3 regions of the Lentzea sokolovensis genome follow, and region 2 is predicted to be linked to each of the others. Evidence: riboswitches for the same ligand, from Rfam matches in the RefSeq annotation. Region 2 holds a riboswitch; each other region holds the start of a gene.
The links. A riboswitch is a leader RNA that binds a small molecule or an ion and turns the genes downstream of it on or off. The one in region 2 is predicted to bind glycine.
Positions count from the first base shown of each region.

Region 1: it holds a riboswitch for glycine, as region 2 does, so the genes downstream of both, gcvP (aminomethyl-transferring glycine dehydrogenase) here and gcvT (glycine cleavage system aminomethyltransferase GcvT) in region 2, are expected to answer to the same signal.
Region 3: it holds a riboswitch for glycine, as region 2 does, so the genes downstream of both, gcvH (glycine cleavage system protein GcvH) here and gcvT (glycine cleavage system aminomethyltransferase GcvT) in region 2, are expected to answer to the same signal.

Region 1 is NZ_JAXAVU010000013.1:128,729-130,984, forward strand. Features, by position in the region: gene SK854_RS31810 (Clp protease N-terminal domain-containing protein) at 1-649, shown strand, start outside; glycine riboswitch at 706-801, shown strand; glycine riboswitch at 805-912, shown strand; gene gcvP (aminomethyl-transferring glycine dehydrogenase) at 962-2,256, shown strand, end outside.
Region 2 is NZ_JAXAVU010000010.1:289,371-291,626, reverse strand. Features, by position in the region: gene SK854_RS23325 (transcriptional regulator) at 1-136, shown strand, start outside; gene SK854_RS23320 (hypothetical protein) at 309-689, shown strand; gene SK854_RS23315 (DUF3817 domain-containing protein) at 704-1,006, shown strand; glycine riboswitch at 1,052-1,142, shown strand; glycine riboswitch at 1,144-1,231, shown strand; gene gcvT (glycine cleavage system aminomethyltransferase GcvT) at 1,331-2,256, shown strand, end outside.
Region 3 is NZ_JAXAVU010000007.1:92,666-94,921, forward strand. Features, by position in the region: gene ald (alanine dehydrogenase) at 1-643, opposite strand, end outside; glycine riboswitch at 869-961, shown strand; gene gcvH (glycine cleavage system protein GcvH) at 1,025-1,408, shown strand; gene SK854_RS12765 (L-serine ammonia-lyase) at 1,437-2,256, shown strand, end outside.

The sequences.
Region 1 (2,256 bases), on a different contig from region 2:
GGCGTTCGCCCAGGCCGGTGACGGCGTGCTGACCACCACCCACCTCTCGCTGGCGTTGCTGGAGCAGGGTTCCGGTCGTGCCGCCGACCTGTTCGTGCTGCGCGGAGTGGACGTCGACGCGACGGCCGCCGCTGTGCGAGCGGATGCCGCGCGAACCCACGCGGAGATCGAGGAAGCGCCCGCCGTGCGGTTGCTGCGCAAGGCGGGAGCGTTGGAAGGGGAGTCCGGCGGCGGGTACGTGCGCTGGCTGATGCGCTGGATCGCCCGCGGCCAGGGACTGGGCGGTCCGGTGCTGACCGTCGTGCGCAACGAGGCAGGACGGCTGGCCGTGGCCGCGAGACGAGACGTCTCGTCTCGGGATCTGGTGGAGGCGGTGCTGACGGTCGACCGCCAGCTGAAGGTGGCGGGCAGGAAGCTGAAGCCGGAGTTCGAGTCGGGCGGGGCGGCGGCGTTGCGCGAGGCGGGGATCGACCCGGCCGCGTTACCCGTCAGCGGCGGCAAGGTGGAGCGTGCGATGGAACGCGCGAAGCTCGTCGCGGCCCGGCGCGGAGACGACGTCGTGGGCACCACGCACCTGCTGGTGGCGTTGCGTGACGACCCTTCTGACCCGCTGTCCGGAGCGTTGTCCGGTCTTGGCACTGAGATGTAGGTCGCGTCCCTGGGGACTAGCGGGGCTGCCTGCGGGTATTCTTCTCGGGTAGTCGCTGAACTCTGGCGGGAGAGACCGGGTTTCGAGCCCGGCGCCGAAGGAGCAAGTCCCTCCCCGGGAACCTCTCAGGCATCCAGGACCGCCGAGCGAGACGCCTCTGGAAAGTGGATCGCCAGATGTTCTTCTGGGGATCCCGCCGACGGTGAAAGCCCATCCTGACCGGTGGGTGAACCTCTCAGGCGCCCTTCGGGGTACGGACAGAGCGGGGAGGGCACCAGGACACGTGTGCCCGCAGCCCCCCGGAGGCGTTTGATGACGCAGGACCGCATTCCGCTCGCAGCTCTCGAGCACGGCACCCCGTTCGCCGACCGCCACGTCGGTCCGCGCCCCGCCGAACTCGCGCGCATCCTCGACGTCATCGGCGTCGGGTCGCTCGAGGAGCTCGCGCAGCACGCGGTGCCTTCGTCCATCCACGAGCGCGACCTCGTGCTGGACCTGCCCGCTCCGGCCACCGAGACCGAGGCGCTCGCGGAGCTGCGTGAGCTCGCGTCGCAGAACCGCCCGATGACGCAGATGATCGGCCTCGGCTACTACGACACCGTGACGCCGGGCGTGATCCTGCGCAACGTTCTCGAGTCGCCTGCCTGGTACACCGCGTACACGCCGTACCAGCCGGAGATCTCGCAGGGCCGTCTCGAGGCGCTGCTGAACTTCCAGACCATGGTCGGCGACCTGACCGGCCTGCCGGTCGCGAACGCGTCCATGCTGGACGAGTCGACCGCCGCCGCCGAGGCGATGACGCTGGTGCGCCGCGCCGGCAAGTCCAAGTCGAACAAGTTCGTCATCGACGCCGACACGCTGCCGCAGACGCTGGCCGTCATCGAGACGCGCGCCGAGCCGCTGGGCATCGAGATCGTCGTCGCCGACCTGTCGCAGGGCATCGAGGGCCTCGGCCTGGGCGGCGACTTCTACGGCGTGCTGCTGTCCTACCCCGGCGCCTCCGGCGTCGTGCGCGACCAGGCCGCGTTGATCGAGGAGATCCACGCCGCCGGCGCGCAGGCCGTCGTCGTCGCCGACCTGCTGGCGCTGACGCTGCTGCGCGCGCCGGGCGAGATCGGCGCGGACGTCGTCGTCGGCACCACGCAGCGCTTCGGCGTGCCGATCGGCTTCGGCGGCCCGCACGCCGGCTACATGGCCGTCCGGTCCGGTCTGGAGCGTCAGCTGCCCGGCCGTCTCGTCGGTGTCTCCGTCGACTCCGACGGCTCGCTGGCCTACCGGCTCGCGCTGCAGACGCGTGAGCAGCACATCCGCCGTGAGAAGGCCACGTCGAACATCTGCACCGCGCAGGTGCTGCTGGCCGTGATCGCGTCCATGTACGCCGTCTACCACGGTCCCGAGGGCCTGCGGTCGATCGCGACCCGCGTGCACCGCCTGGCCACCGTGCTCGCCACGGGCCTGTGCGAGGCCGGTCTCGACGTCGTGCACGGCGAGTTCTTCGACACCGTCCAGGTCCGCGTTCCCGGTGAGGCCGCCGCCGTCGTCGAGAAGGCTCGCGAGGCCGGCATCAACCTCCGCAAGGTCGACGAGGACGTCGTGGCAATCGCTTG
Region 2 (2,256 bases):
CGCGGCCGGCCTGTCTCCTGCCGATCTCGGGAGGCGCCTGGGACCGATGACGGTTCTCCAGCACCTTCGTCGTGGCTCCGCCGCGGCCTGGTGCGTTGCTCGTCTGCAGAGGCAGCGCCGAGACGGCGTGGCGTAGGTCGGGAACGGGGCTCCACGATTGGGGCCCCCATGTTCGCGGAATGCGCTCACCTCGATCGCTTCGCGTGTTTTGTGGGGGCCAAGCCCCCACGCCCCAGCCGGGGGCAAGCCCCCGGATCCCCCACGGGGTGGCCTCCGTCAGGAGGCCTCACCCAAGTAGTCTTGGGGTCGTGCGCGGCCTCCTTACCCCCCAACGAGTGCTGATCGCGTTCGCCTGTCTGGCGGCGTTGGTCGCCTGTTGCGGACTCGCGTGGTGGCAGTGGCAGCGCTTCGAGTCCGCCAGCGGCACGTTCCAGAACCTCGGGTACGTGCTCCAGTGGCCGCTCTTCGGCCTCTTCCCCCTCTTCATGGTGTGGCGGTTCCGTCGTTTGGCGCGCCAGAACAGTGACGCGGATCTCGCACCCGAGCCGGTTGCGGCCGCCCCGAAGCCGATGGCTACCGTTGACGCCGTCAAACCCGCGCCTGTCGAGCACTTCGACGACGAAGAAGACGCGGAGCTCGCGGCCTACAACCGCATGCTCGCGAACCTCAACGCGCGGGACGGTCGTTGAGCGAAGGCGGGCAGATGAAGGGTGCGTTGACCCGGTTCAGGGTCATGGCTTACGTGGTCGGAGTCTTCCTGCTGCTCCTGGTCGTGGCCATGGTGCTCAAGTACGCCGCGGACATGGGTGGCGCGATGAAGGTCGTCGGCCCGATCCACGGCTTCCTCTACGCCATCTACCTGGTGATTTCCGTCGACCTGGCGCTCAAGCTCCGCTGGTCGATCAAGGGCACCCTGCTGGTGCTGCTCGCCGGCACGGTCCCGTTCCTGTCGTTCTGGGCGGAGCGCAAGGTGGTCGAGAAGACGGCGCAGGGCGTGCCGCTGTGACGTTTGGCCTGCTAGCGTCTGGGGCTACCAACTGAACACGGCCGTCGATGTCGCGCGGAAGAGACCCCTCCAGCAGGGGCGCCGAAGGAGCAATCCCTCCCCGGAATCTCTCAGGCACAGGTACCGCGCGACGAAGGCAACTCTGGAAAGCAGGCTGCTCGGCAGCCTCGCCCACGGTGCAAGCCACTTCGGTGGTGAAGCTCTCAGGCTCATGACAGAGGGGGAGGCTCGCTCTAGTGAGGAGTCTCCGATGGACCGTGTCATTCTTCTGATGCCTCAGCCGGCCGCGTCCGGCTCTTCGGCGCACCCTGGAGGAGCGTTCTGATGTCCCGCCTCACGCCTCTGAACGCCGAGCACGAGCAGCTCGGCGCGATGTTCACCGACTTCGCGGGCTGGCGGATGCCGCTGCGCTACTCGTCCGAACTCGCCGAGCACCACGCGGTGCGCACCACCGCGGGCCTGTTCGACCTCACGCACATGGGTGAGATCGTCCTGACCGGACCGCAGGCGGGCGAGGCTCTCGACTACGCGCTGGTCGGCCACATCTCCGCGCTGGCCGTCGGCAAGGCCCGCTACACGATGATCACCCAGGCCGACGGCGGCGTGCTGGACGACCTGATCGTGTACCGCCTGGGCGACGAGGAGTTCATGGTCGTCGCGAACGCCTCCAACGCTCTTGTCGTCGCCGAGGCCCTCGTCGAGCGCGCCGCCGGTTTCGACACCGTCGTCACGGACAAGTCGACCGACTACGCGTTGATCGCGATCCAGGGCCCGAAGTCGGTCGAGATCCTGTCCGGCCTGACCGAGACGGATCTGGCGTCAGTCAAGTACTACGCCTCGTACCCTTCCACCGTGGCCGGTGTCGAAGCGTTGCTCGCGCGCACGGGCTACACGGGCGAGGAGGGCTTCGAGCTCTTCGTCGCGCCCGCCGATGCCCCGGCCGTCTGGGCGGCGCTGCTGTCCGCGGGTGAGGCGCACGAGCTCAAGCCGTGCGGCCTGGGCTGCCGCGACACGTTGCGCCTCGAAGCCGGAATGCCCTTGTACGGCAACGAGCTCACGACGTCGCTGACGCCGTACAACGCGAACCTGGGCCGGGTCGTGAAGCTCGACAAGCCCGGCGACTTCGTCGGCCGCGACGCGCTGGCCAAGGTCGCCGAGTCCGGGGTGGACTCGGTCCTGGTCGGACTGAAGACCCCCGAGCGCCGCGCCCCGCGCCACGGTTACGCGGTGCTCAACGGTGACGAGGTCGT
Region 3 (2,256 bases), on a different contig from region 2:
GCCGGCCCTGGAACTGGGCGTCGATCTGGCGCAGGCGGTCGACGTTGGTGTCGAGGATCTGCACGTCCGCGCCCATGCCGACGGCGATGGTGGCGGCGTTGACGCCGGCCACGCCGCCGCCGATCACGACCACGCGGGCCGGGGCGACACCGGGGACGCCACCGGGCAGCACGCCGCGGCCACCGGAGGGCTTCATCAGGCTGAACGCGCCGACCTGCGGGGCCAGCCGGCCGGCGACCTCGGACATCGGGGCGAGCAGCGGCAGCGAGCGGTTCGGCAGCTGCACGGTCTCGTAGGCGATGGCCGTGGTGCCGGACGCCAGCAGCGCCTCGGTCAGTGGCCTGTCGGCGGCGAGGTGCAGGTACGTGAAGAGGGTCTGACCGGCGCGAAGACGGGGGTACTCCTCGGCGATCGGCTCCTTGACCTTGAGAACCAGGTCACCTTCCGCCCACACGTCGTCGGCGGTCGGGAGGATCTTGGCGCCCGCGGCGAGGTACTCCTCGTCGGTGATCGCGGAGCCGAGACCGGCGCCCTGCTCGACGTACACGTCGTGGCCGCGGCTGGTCAGTTCGTGCGCACCGGCAGGCGTGAGAGCGACGCGGTACTCGTGGTTCTTGATCTCGCGAGGAACTGCGATCCGCACGATGACTCCTCCGTTCGGTGGGCCGACATCTCATAATGTGGGCCAGTCGGAAGGTCATGTCACTGTGCGGATCGCACTATCCGGTAACCCTCTGGTTGTTCGTCTAGGACAGAGCGACCTGAGCCTCGTTCGCGTTCCACTCGACCGTCCCGCGTTGACACTCGGCGGGGGCCGCACATAGCGTTCGCGCCGAGAACTGAACACCGGCCGCGGCGCGCAAGCGTCAGAACCCGAGTGGGAGAGACCTCGACGAACCGGTCGGGGCGCCGAAGGGGCAAGCTCCCGCACACTCTCAGGCAGCAAGACCGCTCGGGGTAGGCAACTCTGCACGGCGGAGGGGGCGCAAGTTTCCTGACCCGTCACAGCCAGAGGAGTCGCGCCGTGGAGTTCCCCGAGAACCTGCTCTACACCGCCGAGCACGAGTGGGTCGACTGGACGCCGGGCACCCAGGACCCGCTGACCTGCGGAATCACCGAGTACGCCGCTGATGCGCTCGGCGACATCGTCTTCGTCCAGCTGCCCGAGGTCGGTGCCAAGGTCGTCACCAACGCGGTCTGCGGCGAGCTGGAGTCCACCAAGTCCGTCAGCGACCTGTTCTCGCCCGTCACCGGTGAGGTGATCGAGGTCAACAGCGCCGTCGTGGACGACCCGGCGATCGTGAACAACGACCCGTACGGCGCCGGATGGCTGTTCAAGGTCCGCGTCGAGTCGGCCGAGAACCTCCTCACCTCGGCGAAGTACGCCGAGCTCACCAAGTCTGACTGACCGCTCCACCACCACGAGGGACTGATCAGTGGCGATCAGCGTTTTCGACCTGTTCTCCGTCGGCATCGGACCGTCCAGTTCACACACGGTCGGCCCGATGCGCGCGGCCGCGATGTTCGTCGAGAAGCTCGGCGCACGTGTGTCCGAAGTGGACCGCGTGCACGTCGAGCTGTTCGGCTCGCTCGGCGCGACCGGCCACGGCCACGGCAGCCCCAAGGCCGTGTTCCTGGGCCTCGAAGGCAACCATCCCGAAGAAGTCGATCCCACCGTCGCGGCCGCCCGCGTCGAGGAGATCGTCTCCGCCGAACGGCTCAAGCTCGGCGGCGCGCACGAGATCGACTTCGTGCACGACCGCGACCTCGTCATGCACCGCCGCAAGTCACTCCCGTTGCACCCCAACGGGATGAGCTTCGAGGCGTTCGCGGACGGCAAGTCGGTCGAGCACGCCGTCTACTACTCGATCGGCGGCGGTTTCGTCGTCGACGAGAACGCGTCGGGCACCGACCGGATCAAGCTCGACTCGACGCCGTTGGCGCACCCGTTCCTGACCGGCGACCAACTCCTCGCGCGCTGCCGCGAGACCGGCCTGTCGATCAGCGAGATCATGATGGCCAACGAGCTGTCGTGGCGCACCGAAGCCGAGGTCCGCCAGGGACTTCTGCACATCTGGCACGTCATGCAGGAGTGCGTCGAACGCGGCTGCAACGAGCACGGCGTCCTGCCCGGCGGTCTGAAGGTCCGCCGCCGCGCCGCCGAGATGCGCAAGACGCTGGAGAAGGAGCACTTCGTCACCGACCCGTTGCGGGTCATGGACTGGGTGACGCTCTTCGCACTGGCGGTCAACGAGG